DNA from 3 places in the Ensifer sp. GW101-20A05 genome. Region 2 is predicted to be linked to each of the others. Evidence: riboswitches for the same ligand, from Rfam matches in the RefSeq annotation. Region 2 holds a riboswitch; each other region holds the start of a gene.
What was found. A riboswitch is a leader RNA that binds a small molecule or an ion and turns the genes downstream of it on or off. The one in region 2 is predicted to bind thiamine pyrophosphate.
Positions count from the first base shown of each region.

Region 1: linked by a shared signal. The riboswitch ahead of thiD (bifunctional hydroxymethylpyrimidine kinase/phosphomethylpyrimidine kinase) and the one ahead of thiC (phosphomethylpyrimidine synthase ThiC) in region 2 are both predicted to bind thiamine pyrophosphate.
Region 3: linked by a shared signal. The riboswitch ahead of thiO (glycine oxidase ThiO) and the one ahead of thiC (phosphomethylpyrimidine synthase ThiC) in region 2 are both predicted to bind thiamine pyrophosphate.

Region 1 is NZ_JBWKZT010000028.1:21,990-26,887, reverse strand. Features, by position in the region: partial or broken gene ltrA (group II intron reverse transcriptase/maturase) at 1-249, shown strand, start outside; partial or broken gene AC070A_RS33405 (M20/M25/M40 family metallo-hydrolase) at 258-899, shown strand; gene AC070A_RS33400 (hypothetical protein) at 1,021-1,302, shown strand; TPP riboswitch at 2,333-2,435, shown strand; gene thiD (bifunctional hydroxymethylpyrimidine kinase/phosphomethylpyrimidine kinase) at 2,688-3,497, shown strand; gene AC070A_RS33390 (glycosyltransferase family 4 protein) at 3,654-4,898, opposite strand, start outside.
Region 2 is NZ_JBWKZT010000002.1:79,930-84,827, forward strand. Features, by position in the region: gene AC070A_RS05480 (sensor histidine kinase) at 1-1,601, shown strand, start outside; gene AC070A_RS05485 (sigma-54-dependent transcriptional regulator) at 1,605-2,969, shown strand; TPP riboswitch at 3,065-3,193, shown strand; gene thiC (phosphomethylpyrimidine synthase ThiC) at 3,284-4,898, shown strand, end outside.
Region 3 is NZ_JBWKZT010000002.1:230,974-235,871, forward strand. Features, by position in the region: gene AC070A_RS06185 (8-amino-7-oxononanoate synthase) at 1-761, opposite strand, end outside; gene bioB (biotin synthase BioB) at 758-1,774, opposite strand; TPP riboswitch at 2,188-2,308, shown strand; gene thiO (glycine oxidase ThiO) at 2,469-3,440, shown strand; gene thiS (sulfur carrier protein ThiS) at 3,437-3,634, shown strand; gene AC070A_RS06205 (thiazole synthase) at 3,638-4,411, shown strand; gene AC070A_RS06210 (thiamine phosphate synthase) at 4,408-4,898, shown strand, end outside.

The sequences.
Region 1 (4,898 bases), on a different contig from region 2:
GGTTGCAGGCGCCTGTGAGCATGCCGAGTGGTTGCGCGAGAGAGAGGTACTCCGCAAGGGGCTGTGGTTAGCCCCGTGCTGGCGAATCTCTTTCTTCACTACGCGTTCGATCGCTGGATGCAGAGGGAGTTTCCGACCATCCCGTTTGAACGCTATGCAGACGACGCGATCTGCCATTGCGTAAGAAAGGAGCAGGCGCTTGAGTTACGTCAAGCGCTGGAACGGAGGTTTGCGGAGTGCCAGCTACAGAAGCGGCGCTGCGCACCGGTCCGGTCAATTGCGCTTCGCGCGGTATGCGCATTTCGCTGTCCGGCAAGACGGCGCATGCCTCGACGCCGGAGGACGGCATTGCGCCGACTTTCGCTGTTGCCGCGCTGCTTTCCGGCCTGACGGCGCTCGGCAACAACGGGCCGCTCGACGAGGATTATACGCTGGTGACGGTGACGCATGCCCGCCTCGGCGAGGCCGCCTTCGGCATCAGCCCCGGTTATGCCGAGATCTGGGCGACGCTGCGGACGCTGACCGACGAACGCATGGCCGATCTCGTGGCCCGCGCCGAGGCGCTGGTTGCCAAGGAGACGGAGGCTGCGGGGCTGAAGGTTACGATCGGCCATGAGGACGTGTTCCACCAATGCAGCAATGCGGAAGCGGCAGTCATCGCGCTGGAACGCGCCATGGACGAGGAGGGCGTCAGCCACGATCACGGCGAGGGCGTGTTGCCGATGAAGGGCTCGGAGGATTTCGGGCTCTTCGGGCGGGTGGCGCCCGCGGCGATGTTCTTCCTTGGCGCCGGCGAGAACCACGCGCGGCTGCACAATCCGGACTATGATTTTCCTGACGAGCTGATCGGCATGGGCGCACGGGTGTTCATGCGGGCGATCCGCAATGAGCTGGGGTGAGGGCAGCGCCGGAAGGTCGCTTGCTCAACGGTTGTTGTGATGGCACTCTCAGAAATTGCGCAATTCCCGACGGAGAGCCGTTTGCGCCGCGTCCGGATTTGCCTTCAGGAGGACCAAATGGATGAGCCATTTCAGCTTCCGTGACGCGGTTTGCCTCGCGATCACCATGGCGGGAATGGCGAGCGCTTACGCGGCGGATATGCCCGTTGCAGATATCATTCCTGAGCCGCGACAGACTGAGAATGTTAGTCTGCAGGACTTCATCAAGGCCAATCCGGATTGCCTGGAGTTCACCGACCAGTGCTCGCATTGCGCGATCGTCAACGGCGTTGCCGAATGCTCGACGGCGGAGATAGCTTGCATCAAGCGAGAGAACCAGTGCACTAAGCGGACAGCTAAATAGAACATTGCGGTCAGAAATTTCCTGCAGCCGTTCAGCAACATGCAGGGACCGGTTTCCTACGCTGCCTTCCGAAGCTCCGAGATCTTTTGGAACTCTGCCAAGATATCTGGCGCTTTTTCCTTCGTCGGCGTATGTCCACGCGATTTCGAAGCGACGCTTGGCGGGCAGCGCTCGATGGCGGCGATCTGGTTGTCGGTCGAGTACTTCTGATGCTCGGTCGACATCCGAACGTAGATCGCCGCGCGAACCTTGCGTCGCTCGTCCGAGGGGGGTGTTCGTCGCCGTTCTCAGTCCAACCGATAACCATGACGTGCCGGTATATCATGTGTGAATTGAGGTCAGAATGCCGGAGTATCGACCGGGGAGGTGAGCAGTATGGTTCCGAATACAGGCACAATGGTTACAGCATCAGCGCGCGCCGCTAAGACGACTACTTTGCCGCCGTTGCGGCGGCGCTGCGTCACGAATTGGGTGGGGGAGGCCGTGCGATAAAGACGATCATGCGCTGGCCGAACGACGAGATATTGGCTAGCCGGCGATCGCGGCCCCGACCGATGGCACCTCATTCTGCTGGCCTGATGAAGTGTTGCAGGTCGTGCTCGCAATGGCACACCGCGATATTCTGTCTGTCACACCCGAACCGCGTGCAGCGGAAGCCGCCTTGGACCGAGCAAGTGCAATTCTCAAAACATTGCGGTGATATGATGCGATGAGGCGCCTAACATCTATCGTTATGCGTGGAAGGCCCGTCGCCACTGAGTGAATCGGTAGTGCTGCCGACCAAATCACTCCGGGATTGCATAGGCTCGCGTTCGAAATCCCCTTGCCTTAACGGCCTTCAGGTGGATAGTCTGCCAAGGTCTGTGAAGTCGAACGCTCAGACGGAAGGCTCCTTATGCTCTCGAGGCAAAAGGGGCCTTTTTGCTGGTTGTTTCCTTTCAGGTCCTCCGTCTTCCGCGTCGAGCCGACGCATATACGGGCCCGCTAAACTCAAGCAATTGACATCCCCTGCCACGCTCCCATAGCATTCATGCCTGCCGAGGGGCGCACCTGACAGTGCTGAGATGGCGGTGAGCCAGACCCTTGAACCTGATCCGGATCATACCGGCGTAGGAACGGCAAGGGCCTCTCTGGCACCCCCGCGTCTTCGCCGTTCATCTGGATCTCCGTGATTTTGGTTTCGGGAGATCGCTGGTGCCAATACGCCGTTTAGAATGTAGCGACGAAGAACTCCGGGGGACGGGACGACCGACCCATCGGCTCAATCTGTCGGATTCTTCGAGGTTGTATGGAAGACCCGCCTCAGTTTGCGCGTGTTTGAGCCGGTGGCTTGAGTGCGCGCTCGACATCATTGGACCCGCTTCTACATTTCAGCGGAGCCAGGCATGACCTCCATCGCCGTTACCATCGCAGGCTCAGATTCCGGTGGCGGTGCCGGTATCCAGGCGGATCTGAAGACGTTTTCGGCGCTCGGCGTCTATGGTGCCAGCGTGATCACGGCCATCACCGCGCAAAACACCCGCGGGGTCACGGCCGTCGAGGACATCTCGCCGGCCGTGGTCGCAGCCCAGATCGATGCGGTGTTTTCGGATCTCGCCGTCGGCGCGGTTAAGATCGGCATGATGTCCCGCCAGGAGACCATTGCTGCGATCGCGACCGGCCTGAAGCGATACGGGCATTTAGCAGTCATCGATCCGGTGATGGTCGCCACTTCAGGGGACATTTTGTTACGTCCGGATGCGATCGCGACGCTCAAAGAGGAATTGCTGCCGCTTGGGCTTATCGTGACACCGAACCTGCCCGAAGCGGCACTGATGACGGGGCGTAGCGTTGCCGAAAGCGAGACAGAAATGGGCCGCCAGGCGGAGATGCTCCTGAAGCTTGGTGCGCGCGCCGTGCTGATGAAAGGCGGGCATGCCAGCGGCGACGAAGCGGCTGATATCCTCTTCAACGGGGACAACGCTTTGCGCCTGTCGCGCCCGCGGGTTGAAACGAGGAACGATCATGGCACCGGCTGCACGCTCTCTGCCGCAATCGCCGCCGGTCTTGCCCGTAGGCAGACACTTCAAGACGCGGTTACCGCCGCCAAGACCTATCTGCATGAGGCGCTTGTTGCCGCAGCAGCGCTCAAAATCGGGCAGGGTCGGGGACCGGTTCACCACTTCCATCGATGGTGGGAACCGAACGGCGATTAATTCCATTCCGGCGCTTGGTGCCGGTTTCACCGTTCAAGTTGACTTTTAAAAAACCAGGCCATTCCATTGCCCGATAAGCAATGGAATGGCCGTCGAGTCGGGAAGTCGGTCACTTGTAAATGCAATGTGAGAGACGAGGACAGAGCGCTTTTCGGTTCAGGCCACAGCGGCGCTCGGGTGAACCGGCTGCTCCTCTTTGAGCAGTTTCCGGTAGAGCGCGACATGTTCGCGGCCGCAGTCGACATGGCTCATTGGGCGCCTAAGCGTTGCCCTGAGGTTGTCCCATGACCTTGGCGTGCTCAGCACATCGATCAGTCGATCAGCAAGATCTTGCGCGCTGCCGGTCCGGAAATGATAGCCGTCCAGCCGGTCGCGAACCTTCTCGGCCATGCCGCCGATGTCGGAGCAAATGATCGGCCTGCCATGGTGAAGCGCCTCCTGGATCACGATCGGTGAGTTTTCCCACCAGACCGAGGGCATCACAACCCAATCGACCGATCGCATCAGCCTCGGCATGTCCTGGTTCTGGTAGGAGCCGTAAAAGCGGACGCGACGGCCGGCGTCCTCGATCAGTTTCGCGACGCGCTCCTGATACTCGGTCGGCTGACGCTCGAGGTTGCCGCCGAAGATCATCAGCGTTGAATCGTCGCCCCAGATATCGTCGGGCACACGCGATACCGCGTCGATCAGCACGTGAACGCCCTTGAAGGGCGTCATCTGCCCGAAATAGGCAAAACGATTGCGACGTGCCGTCGGCGCAGGCAATTCACGCGCGGGCGTCTTTTCACCCAGGACGATGCCGTTTTCGATCACGAAGATCTTCTCGGCAGCGATGCCCCACTCGACATAGCGATTGGCGAGAAAAGCACTCGGGGCGGTGAAGGCGTCGGCAAGGTTCAGCATGCCCCGCACGAACTGCTCACGCCGTACGAAACGCGAAACCGGGATTTCGGGGAAACACGTGTGGCAGCTGATTGGCGAAGCGCCATTGCAAAGCTGGCCCGAGGACCGCTTAACCATTTGCCCGTGGTTGTGACAGATCGGCAGGTACTCGTGGAAGGTCACGACGATGCGTGCTTTCGGCAAAGCGTCGCGCACCGCATAGAGCGCTTCAAGCCCGAAGCCGATGATATGGTGAAAGTGGACGATGTCCGGCTTGATGTCTCCCACGAAGCGCAAGAGGTCGCGGCGGATCGCGTCGGTATCGCCGTTGGACAGGAAGAAATGATCAAAGTCCTCGGCATGGTAGAGCACTTCGTCCATCGCCAGGCGAAGGCTCATCAGCGCCGATGCGCCGTGGCGCGGCACGGGATTTCCGACGCGGGCAAGGTAGATCGATTCGATACCCGGCAGGCCGTTCAACGCCTTGTGCAAGCCGTGGGAGGCGATCTCGGCGCCGCC
Region 2 (4,898 bases):
TCGAGGTGAAAGCAGCGCTTTCGACCCGCGACGGCCAGGCGCTGCAGCGGTTGAACGAGAAGCTGCAGGCACTTGCCGCCAACACGGACGCCGCCGTCATTTATGTGATCGGCAACGACGGCGTCGCGGTCGCCGCCAGCAACTGGCGTGAGCCGACGAGCTTCGTCGGCAACGACTACGCCTTCCGCGAATATTTCCGCATGGCGATGCGGGACGGCAAGGCGGAGCATTTCGCCATGGGCACGGTCAGCAAACGGCCGGGACTCTATATCTCCCGGCGGGTGCAGGGGCAGGACGGCCCGATCGGCGTCGTCGTCGCCAAGCTCGAGTTCGACGATGTGGAAGCGGAGTGGCTCGCCTCCGGCAAGCCGGTCTATGTTACCGACCGGCGCGGCATCGTGCTCATCACCAGTTTCCCGTCCTGGCGCTTCATGACCACCAGAACCATTCCGCGCGATCGTGTCGCTGCGATCCGCGACAGCCTGCAATTCGGCGATGCCTCGCTGCTGCCGCTGCCGTTCCGCGACATCGAGCCGACCAGCGACGGCTCCAGCGAGCTGCATGCGCTGCTGCCCGGCGACAGCGAGCGGCGGTTCCTGCGGGTCGAAACCATGGTTCCGACCACGAGCTGGCGGCTGGAGCAACTGGCGCCATTGGATGGGGCGGTCTCGGCGGCAACCCGCGAGGCCCGGCTGATTGCGCTGGCCGTGATCGTGCCGCTGCTTGCGCTTGCGGCCTTCCTCCTGCGTCGTCGCCAGGCCCTGACCTTGGTTGCGACAAGGGAGCGTGCCGCGCGCGATGAACTGGAGCACCGCGTGGCGGAGCGCACCCAGGATCTCAGCCTTGCGCGTGATCATCTCGAAACGGAGATTGCCGATCACCGGCGCACCGGCGAGAAGCTCCAGGCCGTGCAGCAGGAACTGGTTCAGGCGAACCGTCTGGCGATCCTCGGCCAGGTGGCCGCCGGCGTCGCCCACGAGATCAACCAGCCGGTCGCGACCATCCGCGCCTATGCCGACAATGCCCGCACCTTCCTCGACCGGGGGCAGCAGCAAACGGCGGTGGAGAACCTCGTCAGCATCGCCGAGCTGACCGAAAGGGTCGGTACCATCACCGACGAACTCCGCAGCTTTGCCCGCAAGGGCCGCTTCGTCGCCGAGCCGACACCGATGCGCGAGGTGATCGAGGGCGCCTTGATGCTGCTTCGCAGCCGCTTTGCCGGCCGCATGGATGCCATCGTCATCGACCTGCCGGAAAACGGGCTCAGCGTTTACGGCAGCCGCATCCGTCTTGAACAGGTCCTGATCAATCTCCTGCAGAATGCCTTGGAGGCACTCGGCGAGCGCAGCGATGCCGAGATCCGCGTGCGCTGTGAGGAGGACCCTTCCGGCACGGTCTTGCTTGTCGTTACCGACAACGGCCCCGGCATACCACAGCATATCCGCGAGGATCTGTTCACGCCGTTCAACACCTCGAAGGACGAAGGGCTCGGCCTTGGACTCGCCATCTCCCAGGAGATCGTCGCCGACTATGGCGGCGAGATATCAGTCGAAACCAGCGACAAGGGCACCGTCTTCACGGTGCGCCTGAAGAGGGCCTGAGCGATGCAGCCATCCGTCTACCTCATCGACGACGACAACGATCTGCGCAAGGCGATGACGCAGACGCTGGAGCTCGCCGGATTCGCCGTCACTTCGCTTGCAAGCGCCGCCGAAGCCTTGGGAACCCTCGACGCGAATTTTGATGGCATTGTCGTCAGTGATATCCGCATGCCCGGCATCGACGGGCTGCAGCTCTTTCGCCGCATCGCTGCCTTCGATGCCGACCTGCCCGTGATCCTGGTGACCGGCCACGGCGACATACCGATGGCAGTTCAGGCGCTGCAGGATGGCGTCTACGACTTCATCCCAAAACCCTTTGCCGCCGACCGGCTGGTGCAGAGCGTGCGCCGCGCGCTGGAAAAGCGCAGTCTCGTCATGGAGAACCGCGCGCTCAAACGGGCGGCCGAAACGGCCGGCGACAGCCTGCCGCTGATCGGCCAGACGCCGGTCATGGAGCGCTTGCGCCAGACGATCCGGCACATCGCCGACACGGATGTCGACGTGCTCGTCGCCGGTGAAACCGGCAGCGGCAAGGAGGTGGTCGCGACGCTGCTCCACAATTGGAGCCGGCGCCGCGACGGCAATTTCGTGGCGCTGAACTGCGGCGCGCTGCCGGAAACGGTGATCGAGAGCGAACTCTTCGGTCACGAACAGGGCGCCTTCACCGGCGCCCTGAAGAAGCGTGTGGGCCGGATCGAACACGCGAGCGGCGGCACGCTATTCCTCGACGAGATCGAGGCGATGCCGCCGGCGACCCAGGTCAAGATGCTGCGCGTTCTCGAAGCCCGCGAGATCACGCCGCTCGGCACCAACCAGGTGCGCCCCGTCGATATTCGCGTCATCGCCGCCGCCAAGATCGATCTCGGCGACCCGGCCCAGCGCGGGGACTTTCGTGAAGATCTCTACTTCCGATTGAACGTCGTAACGCTGTCGATCCCGCCGCTGCGCGAGCGCCGCGATGATATCCCGCTGCTCTTTTCGCACTTCCTGACGCGGGCGGCGGAGCGCTTCAAGCGGGACGTGCCTCACGTCTCGCCGGCAGTGCAGCAACACCTGATGACCCATGCCTGGCCCGGCAATGTGCGCGAACTCTCACATTTTGCCGAACGCGTGGCGCTCGGCGTCGAAGGCCCGCTGGGACAGCCGGTTGCGCCAGCAGAACAGCCGGGTTTCGCGCTACCGGAACGGCTCGAACACTACGAGGCAGAGATCCTGAAGGAAGTGCTTCGCGCCCAGCGCGGCGACGTCAAGGCGACGATCGAGGCGCTCGGTATTCCGCGCAAGACATTCTACGACAAGCTCCAGCGCCACGGCATCAACCGAGCCGACTATGCGGAGCGCGGCGTTCCGGAAAAATCCGGCAGCTAACTCTCGTCAGCGGCCAAAATACACCCAAAAATTGCATCTTCGTCGACGGGCGAATTCGCGCTTGACGACCCGTGCCGTTCGATGGCTATCTCTTGGGCATTCACCAGGGGGGTCCCGCAAGGGGCTGAGATTCTGCTGGATGGCCGGCTTACCGGCTGTGGCGCAGTGACCCGTTGAACCTGATCCAGTTCATACTGGCGTAGGGACGGTGCAGATATCGAAGCCAGGATTCCGTGCGTCCAGCACCTGGCGGAGCGTCTTTCATCCTTCCGGCATCAGAACTGGGTCTCCAATCGCAAACTTGGAGCCTCGTCATGAATATTGCCACAAAGCCCACCCCTCTCACGGTCACCCAAGGCCCGCTTCCCGCCTCCCGCAAGGTCCACAAATCAGGCATCCTCCACCCGGATATCCGCGTGCCGATGCGCGAGATCGCGCTGCACCCGACCTCCGGCGAGCCGCCGGTTACCGTCTACGATTCCTCCGGCGCCTATACCGCCGACGATGCGGAGATCAGCATCGAGGCGGGGCTGCCGCGACTCCGTCGCAACTGGATCGTCGGGCGCGGCGACGTGGAAACCTACGAGGGGCGCATCGTCCGTCCTGAAGACAACGGTTTTGCCAGCGGCGACCGGCTGACGCCGACCTTCCCGTTCCAGCACGCGCCGCTCAAGGCGACTGGCGGCAAGGCGGTAACGCAGCTTGCCTACGCCCGCGCCGGCATCATCACGCCGGAGATGGAGTTCGTGGCGATCCGCGAGAACCTCGGCCGCGATGCGGCACGCGCGATAGCTCGCGACGGCGAAAGCTTCGGCGCCCATATCCCCGACCATGTGACACCGGAGTTCGTGCGCCAGGAAATCGCCAGCGGCAGAGCGATCCTGCCCGCCAACATCAACCATCCGGAATCCGAGCCGATGATCATCGGGCGGAACTTCCTGGTGAAAATCAACGCCAATATCGGCAACTCCGCTGTCACCTCGTCGATGGCCGAGGAGGTCGAGAAGATGGTCTGGGCGACGCGGTGGGGCGCCGATACGGTTATGGACCTTTCGACCGGCCGCAACATCCACAACATCCGCGAATGGATCATCCGCAATTCACCGGTGCCGATCGGCACCGTGCCGCTCTACCAGGCTCTGGAAAAGGTCAATGGCATTGCCGAGGACCTCAACTGGGAGGTCTATCGCGACACGCTGATCGAGCAGGCCGAACAGGGCGTCGATTATTTCACCATCCATGCTGGCGTACGCCTGCACTACATCCCGCTCACCGTCGATCGCGTCACCGGCATCGTCTCCCGCGGCGGCTCGATCATGGCCAAGTGGTGTCTGCATCACCACAAGGAAAGCTTCCTCTACGAGCATTTCGAGGAGATCTGCGACATCTGCCGCGCCTATGACGTCTCCTTCTCGCTCGGCGACGGATTGCGCCCGGGCTCGATCGCCGATGCCAACGACGCGGCGCAGTTTGCCGAACTCGAAACGCTCGGCGAACTCACCAAGATCGCCTGGGCGAAGGATTGTCAGGTGATGATCGAGGGCCCCGGCCACGTGCCGATGCACAAGATCAAGGAGAACATGGACAAGCAGCTCGCCGTCTGCGGCGAGGCGCCGTTCTATACGCTTGGGCCGCTGACGACGGACATCGCTCCGGGCTACGACCACATCACGTCAGGCATCGGCGCTGCGATGATCGGCTGGTTCGGCACCGCCATGCTCTGCTACGTCACGCCGAAGGAACACCTGGGCCTGCCCGACCGCAACGACGTCAAAGTGGGCGTCATCACCTACAAGATCGCCGCCCACGCCGCCGATCTCGCCAAGGGTCACCCGGCCGCCCAGGTGCGCGACGACGCTCTCTCGCGCGCCCGCTTCGAGTTCCGCTGGGAGGACCAGTTCAACCTCTCTCTCGACCCGGAGACGGCCC
Region 3 (4,898 bases), 150 kb from region 2:
GCACGGTTGACAAGATAGTCGCAAAGCACGGCGTTTGCGCCAACGAGGGCGCCGGAAACGCCGAGCGCCTTGCCGCAGGTATGGAGCACAACGAGATTCCGTCGGCCTTCCAATTCCGCGGCCAGACCACGGCCGTCGGGTCCGAAAACGCCGGTCGCATGCGCTTCGTCGACCACCAGAAAACCATCATGCCGCGCGGCCAGTGCAGCGAGATCCGCAAGCGGCGCCCGGTCGCCATCCATGGAATAGAGGCTTTCAACGGCAATCCACGGATGTCCCATGCCGCCGCGCTTTCGCCAAGTGCCGATCGCATCGGCGAAGGCGTCGACGTCGTTGTGCTTGACCGCGACCGCGCCGGCCCTGCTTGCGGCGATACCCTCATGGGCACTCGCATGGATCAGGGCATCGTGGACGATGATGTCGTCGCGCTGCGGCAGCGTCGAAAACAAGGCGGCATTGGCCGCATAACCGCTGCCGAAGAGCAGCGTTCGCTCCACGCCAAAGAACGCTGCCGCCTCCGCCTCCAGCGCCTCATGTTCCGCATGGTTGCCGCGCAGCAGTCTCGAACCGCCTGATCCAACCGGCAGGCCGCGGTCGATCGCCGCGATGATCGCCGCCTTGAGACGCGGCGAACCGGCAAGCGCCAGATAGTCGTTCGAGGTGAAGTCGACCCCACTGCCGGAGGCGAGTTCGCGGCGGCGCTCCTTGCGTTCAAGGCCGTGAAGCGTCTTCTCGTAGCGGTGGAGCAAGCCCGCGGTCATTCGGCCGCTTCCGGTTCTGTCGTAGGCGCCATCGGCTTCAGCCCGAGGCGGCGGAAGAGTGCCGCATCGTGATCCTCGCCGGGGTTGTCGGCGGTCAGCAGCGTTTCGCCGACGAAGATCGAATTGGCGCCGGCGAAGAAACAGAGTGCCTGCATCTCGTCGCTCATGTCGGTGCGGCCGGCTGAAAGGCGGACGTGAGACGCGGGCATGAGTATGCGGGCGAGTGCGATGGTGCGGACGAAATCGATCGGATCGACGGGCGCCGCATCGGCAAGCTTCGAGCCTGGGATCGGAATCAGCATGTTGATCGGCACGCTTTCGGGGGGCACCGGCAGATTGGCGAGCGTCACCAGCATCGAGATCCGATCGTCAGCCGTCTCGCCCATGCCGAGAATGCCGCCGGCGCAGACCTTGATGCCGGCCTCGCGGACGTTTGCCAACGTTTCCAGCCGGTCGGCAAAGCTGCGGGTGGTGATGATCTCGCTGTAGAAGCGCTCCGACGTATCGACATTGTGGTTGTAGTAATCGAGCCCGGCATCTGCGAGCCGCCCGGATTGTTCCGGCGTCAGCATGCCAAGCGTCATGCAGGTCTCTATGCCGAGCGACCGGACGCCGCGGACCATGGCGACGATCGCCTCCATGTCGCGCTCCTTCGGGCTGCGCCAGGCGGCGCCCATGCAATAGCGCGTCGCGCCGCCATCCCTCGCTTTCCGTGCCTCTGCAAGAACCTGTTCGACTTCCATCAGTTTCGACGCTTTCAGCCGCGTCGGGTAGTGCGCCGACTGGCTGCAATAGCCGCAGTCTTCGGCACAGCCGCCGGTCTTGATCGAGAGCAGGCGGCTCATCTGGATGGCATTGGGGTCGAACTGGGCGCGGTGAACGGACTGCGCACGATACAGAAGGTCGTTGAACGGCAAATTATAGATTTTTTGCGCGTCGGCCAGATTCCAACCGGTTTTGGCGGGTTTGGTGGCTCCCGAGGTCGGCTCGGTCGATCTGTTTGTATCCAGCATGTTCGTTCACTTCCCTGTTTGCGGCAAAGCAAAATAGATAGAATCCATTATTATCTATAATTTTCACAGGCACCGCATCAAGCAACCACCCAAAAGGAGAGTACACTCTACTACTTCAATCATAGCGTGCCTTAATATGATTCAACGGATGCCGACGAGAAGGGCAAATGCCGCAACTCTCCGCCTTGGCGGCATCAGCTGATGGCAATGAGAGCAGCCGCCAAATGCCCAGATTTGCGGACCTTGCGCCTCGCACGATCCGCAGATCTCCCGATCGATGCCCGCTACCGACACCACCGAGCCGCAAGAACACATGCCTTTTCAATTTTTATAGATAATTTTCAGCCGAAGAACCGCACGCGAGGTACACGCCGGCAGCCCTTGACAAAATCCGCTCCAGCCGCTCAGTTTGAAGCATTCACCAGGGGTGTCCCGACAAGGGGCTGAGATTCTGCTAGGCGACTTCCGCGGCGCAGTGACCCGTTGAACCTGATCCAGTTCATACTGGCGTAGGGACGGTGCAGACATCGCTGCCACATTCGCGTTCGCGCGAGCAGATCTCGGCAAGGCGTCCTTCCCTCTCTTCCGGTCCGAACTGGGTCTCCAACAATGGAGCCTCGGCAATGCGTATCTTCATCGCGATTCTGCTTCCTTCAGACCGACGTTCGGCTCGCCGTAGCTGGGCGCATTGACCATGCGCGTCCTGATCAAAGGCGCCGGCGTCGTCGGGCTGACCTTGGCACATGAGCTGATCGGCCGTGGCGTCGAGGTGGCCGTTGCCGAGCGACATCCGGACTTCTGCGGGGCGGCGTCGTGGTTTGCCGGCGGCATGCTGGCGCCCTGGTGCGAACGCGAGAGCGCCGAGGAAACGGTGCTGACGCGCGGCATCGGCGCCATCGACTGGTGGGACCGTGCGCTTCCGGGCGAAGTGTCACGCAACGGCACCCTCGTCGTCGCTCCGCCGCGAGACGTCGGCGAACTCAAACGCTTCGCTTCGCGCACGTCCGGCTTCGAATGGCTCGACGGAGAAGCGATCGCGAGACTGGAGCCGGCGCTTGCCGGTCGCTTCCGAGAGGCGTTGTTCTTCCCCGGCGAGGCGCATCTCGACCCGCGCCGGGCGCTTGTCTTGCTGCGGCAAAAGCTCGTCGAGAACGGCGTCGCCTTCATCGGCGAGGCGGATAATAGCAGCGACAGCGATCTGATCGCCGACTGTAGCGGCGCTTCGCGGATCGGCCCCATCGCCGGCCTGCGCGGCGTGCGCGGCGAGATGCTCTATCTGCAGACCGGCGAAGTGGAATTGTCGCGGCCAGTCCGTCTCATCCACCCGCGCATCCCGCTCTACATCGTACCGCGCGGCAATGGTCTGTTCATGTGCGGCGCGACCATGATCGAAACCGACGACGGCGGTCCGATTGCCGCCCGTTCGCTGATGGAATTGCTGAACGCTGCCTATGCGCTTCACCCCGCCTTCGGCGAGGCGCGCCTTCTCGAAACCGGCACCGGCGTCCGGCCGGCCTTTGCCGACAATCTGCCGCGCGTCATGCGCGCCGGAAACACCATCACGCTCAACGGGCTCTATCGCCACGGCTTCCTGCTTTCACCGGCCTTGGCCGAGGAAGCGGCGAACCTTGCCCTTGCCCAGAACCTGAAGGGAGACGCCGCATGAAATTGACCGTCAACGGCGAGGATCACGACCTCACAGTCACGACCCTTGCCGAACTCCTGGCCGCACTCGACTTCGAAGGGGATTGGCTTGCCACCGCCGTCAACGGCGAGCTGGTGCACCGAGCCGACCGCTCGGCCCATTCCCTCAGCGATCGCGACCGGATCGAAATTCTCTCGCCGATGAAAGGAGGCTGAGACATGCTGACGCTTTATGGACAGGAACTGCGTTCCCGCCTGCTTCTGGGCACCGCCCGCTACCCCTCGCCTGCCGCGCTCGAAGACGCGGTTCGTTCGTCGGCGACCGAGATTGTCACGGTTTCGCTGCGCCGCGAAACCGCCGGCGGCCGTCAGGGCGGCGCTTTCTTCGACCTGATCCGGTCGCTCGGCGTGCACGTGCTGCCCAACACCGCCGGCTGCCACTCGGTGTCGGAGGCGGTGCTGACCGCCAAGATGGCGCGCGAGGTCTTCGGCACCAACTGGATCAAGCTCGAAGTCATCGGTCATCAGGATACGCTTCAGCCCGATGTCTTCGGGCTGGTCGAAGCAGCACGCATCCTTTGCGCCGAAGGCTTCGAGGTCTTCCCCTACACAACCGACGACCTCGTGGTCGGCGAGCACCTCGTCGAGGCCGGATGCAAGGTGCTGATGCCCTGGTGCGCGCCGATCGGCAGCGCCATGGGGCCACAGAACATCCCGGCGCTGCGGGCCATGCGGGCCCATTTTCCGGATATGCCGCTGATAGTCGATGCCGGCATCGGCCGGCCCTCACACGCAACGACAGTGATGGAACTCGGCTTCGATGCGGTTCTGCTCAACACCGCCGTCGCCGGGGCAACGAAACCGGCCCTCATGGCCTCCGCCTTCGCCCGGGCAATCGACGCCGGACGCGATGCCTTCGAGGCGGGCATGCTCGAACCGCGCGATTTTGCCGTTCCCTCCACGCCCGTCATCGGAAAGGCGGTGTTCGCGTGAAACTCGACCCCTTCTACCTCATCGTCGATAGTGCCCAATGGATCGGGCGGCTGGTGCCGCTCGGCGTGAAACTGGTGCAGCTTCGCGTCAAGGACCGTCCGGAAACGGAGCTTCGCGATGAGATCCGCGCGGCCAAGGCGATCTGTGACCGTCATGGGTGCCAGCTCGTCGTCAACGATTACTGGCGCCTCGCAATCGACGAGGGCTGCGATTCCGTCCATCTCGGCCAGGAGGATCTCGCGGATGCGGATCTTGCCGCAATCCGCGCTTCCGGCCTGAAGCTCGGCCTCAGTACCCACGACGAGAGGGAGCTGGAGACGGCGCTTGCCGCCAAGCCCGACTATGTCGCGCTCGGACCGATCTATCCGACGATCCTCAAGCAGATGAAATGGGATCCGCAGGGGCTGCCGCGCCTCTCCGCCTGGCGGGAGCGCGTCACGCCGCTGCCGCTCGTTGCGATCGGCGGCCTCAATATCGACCGGATTGC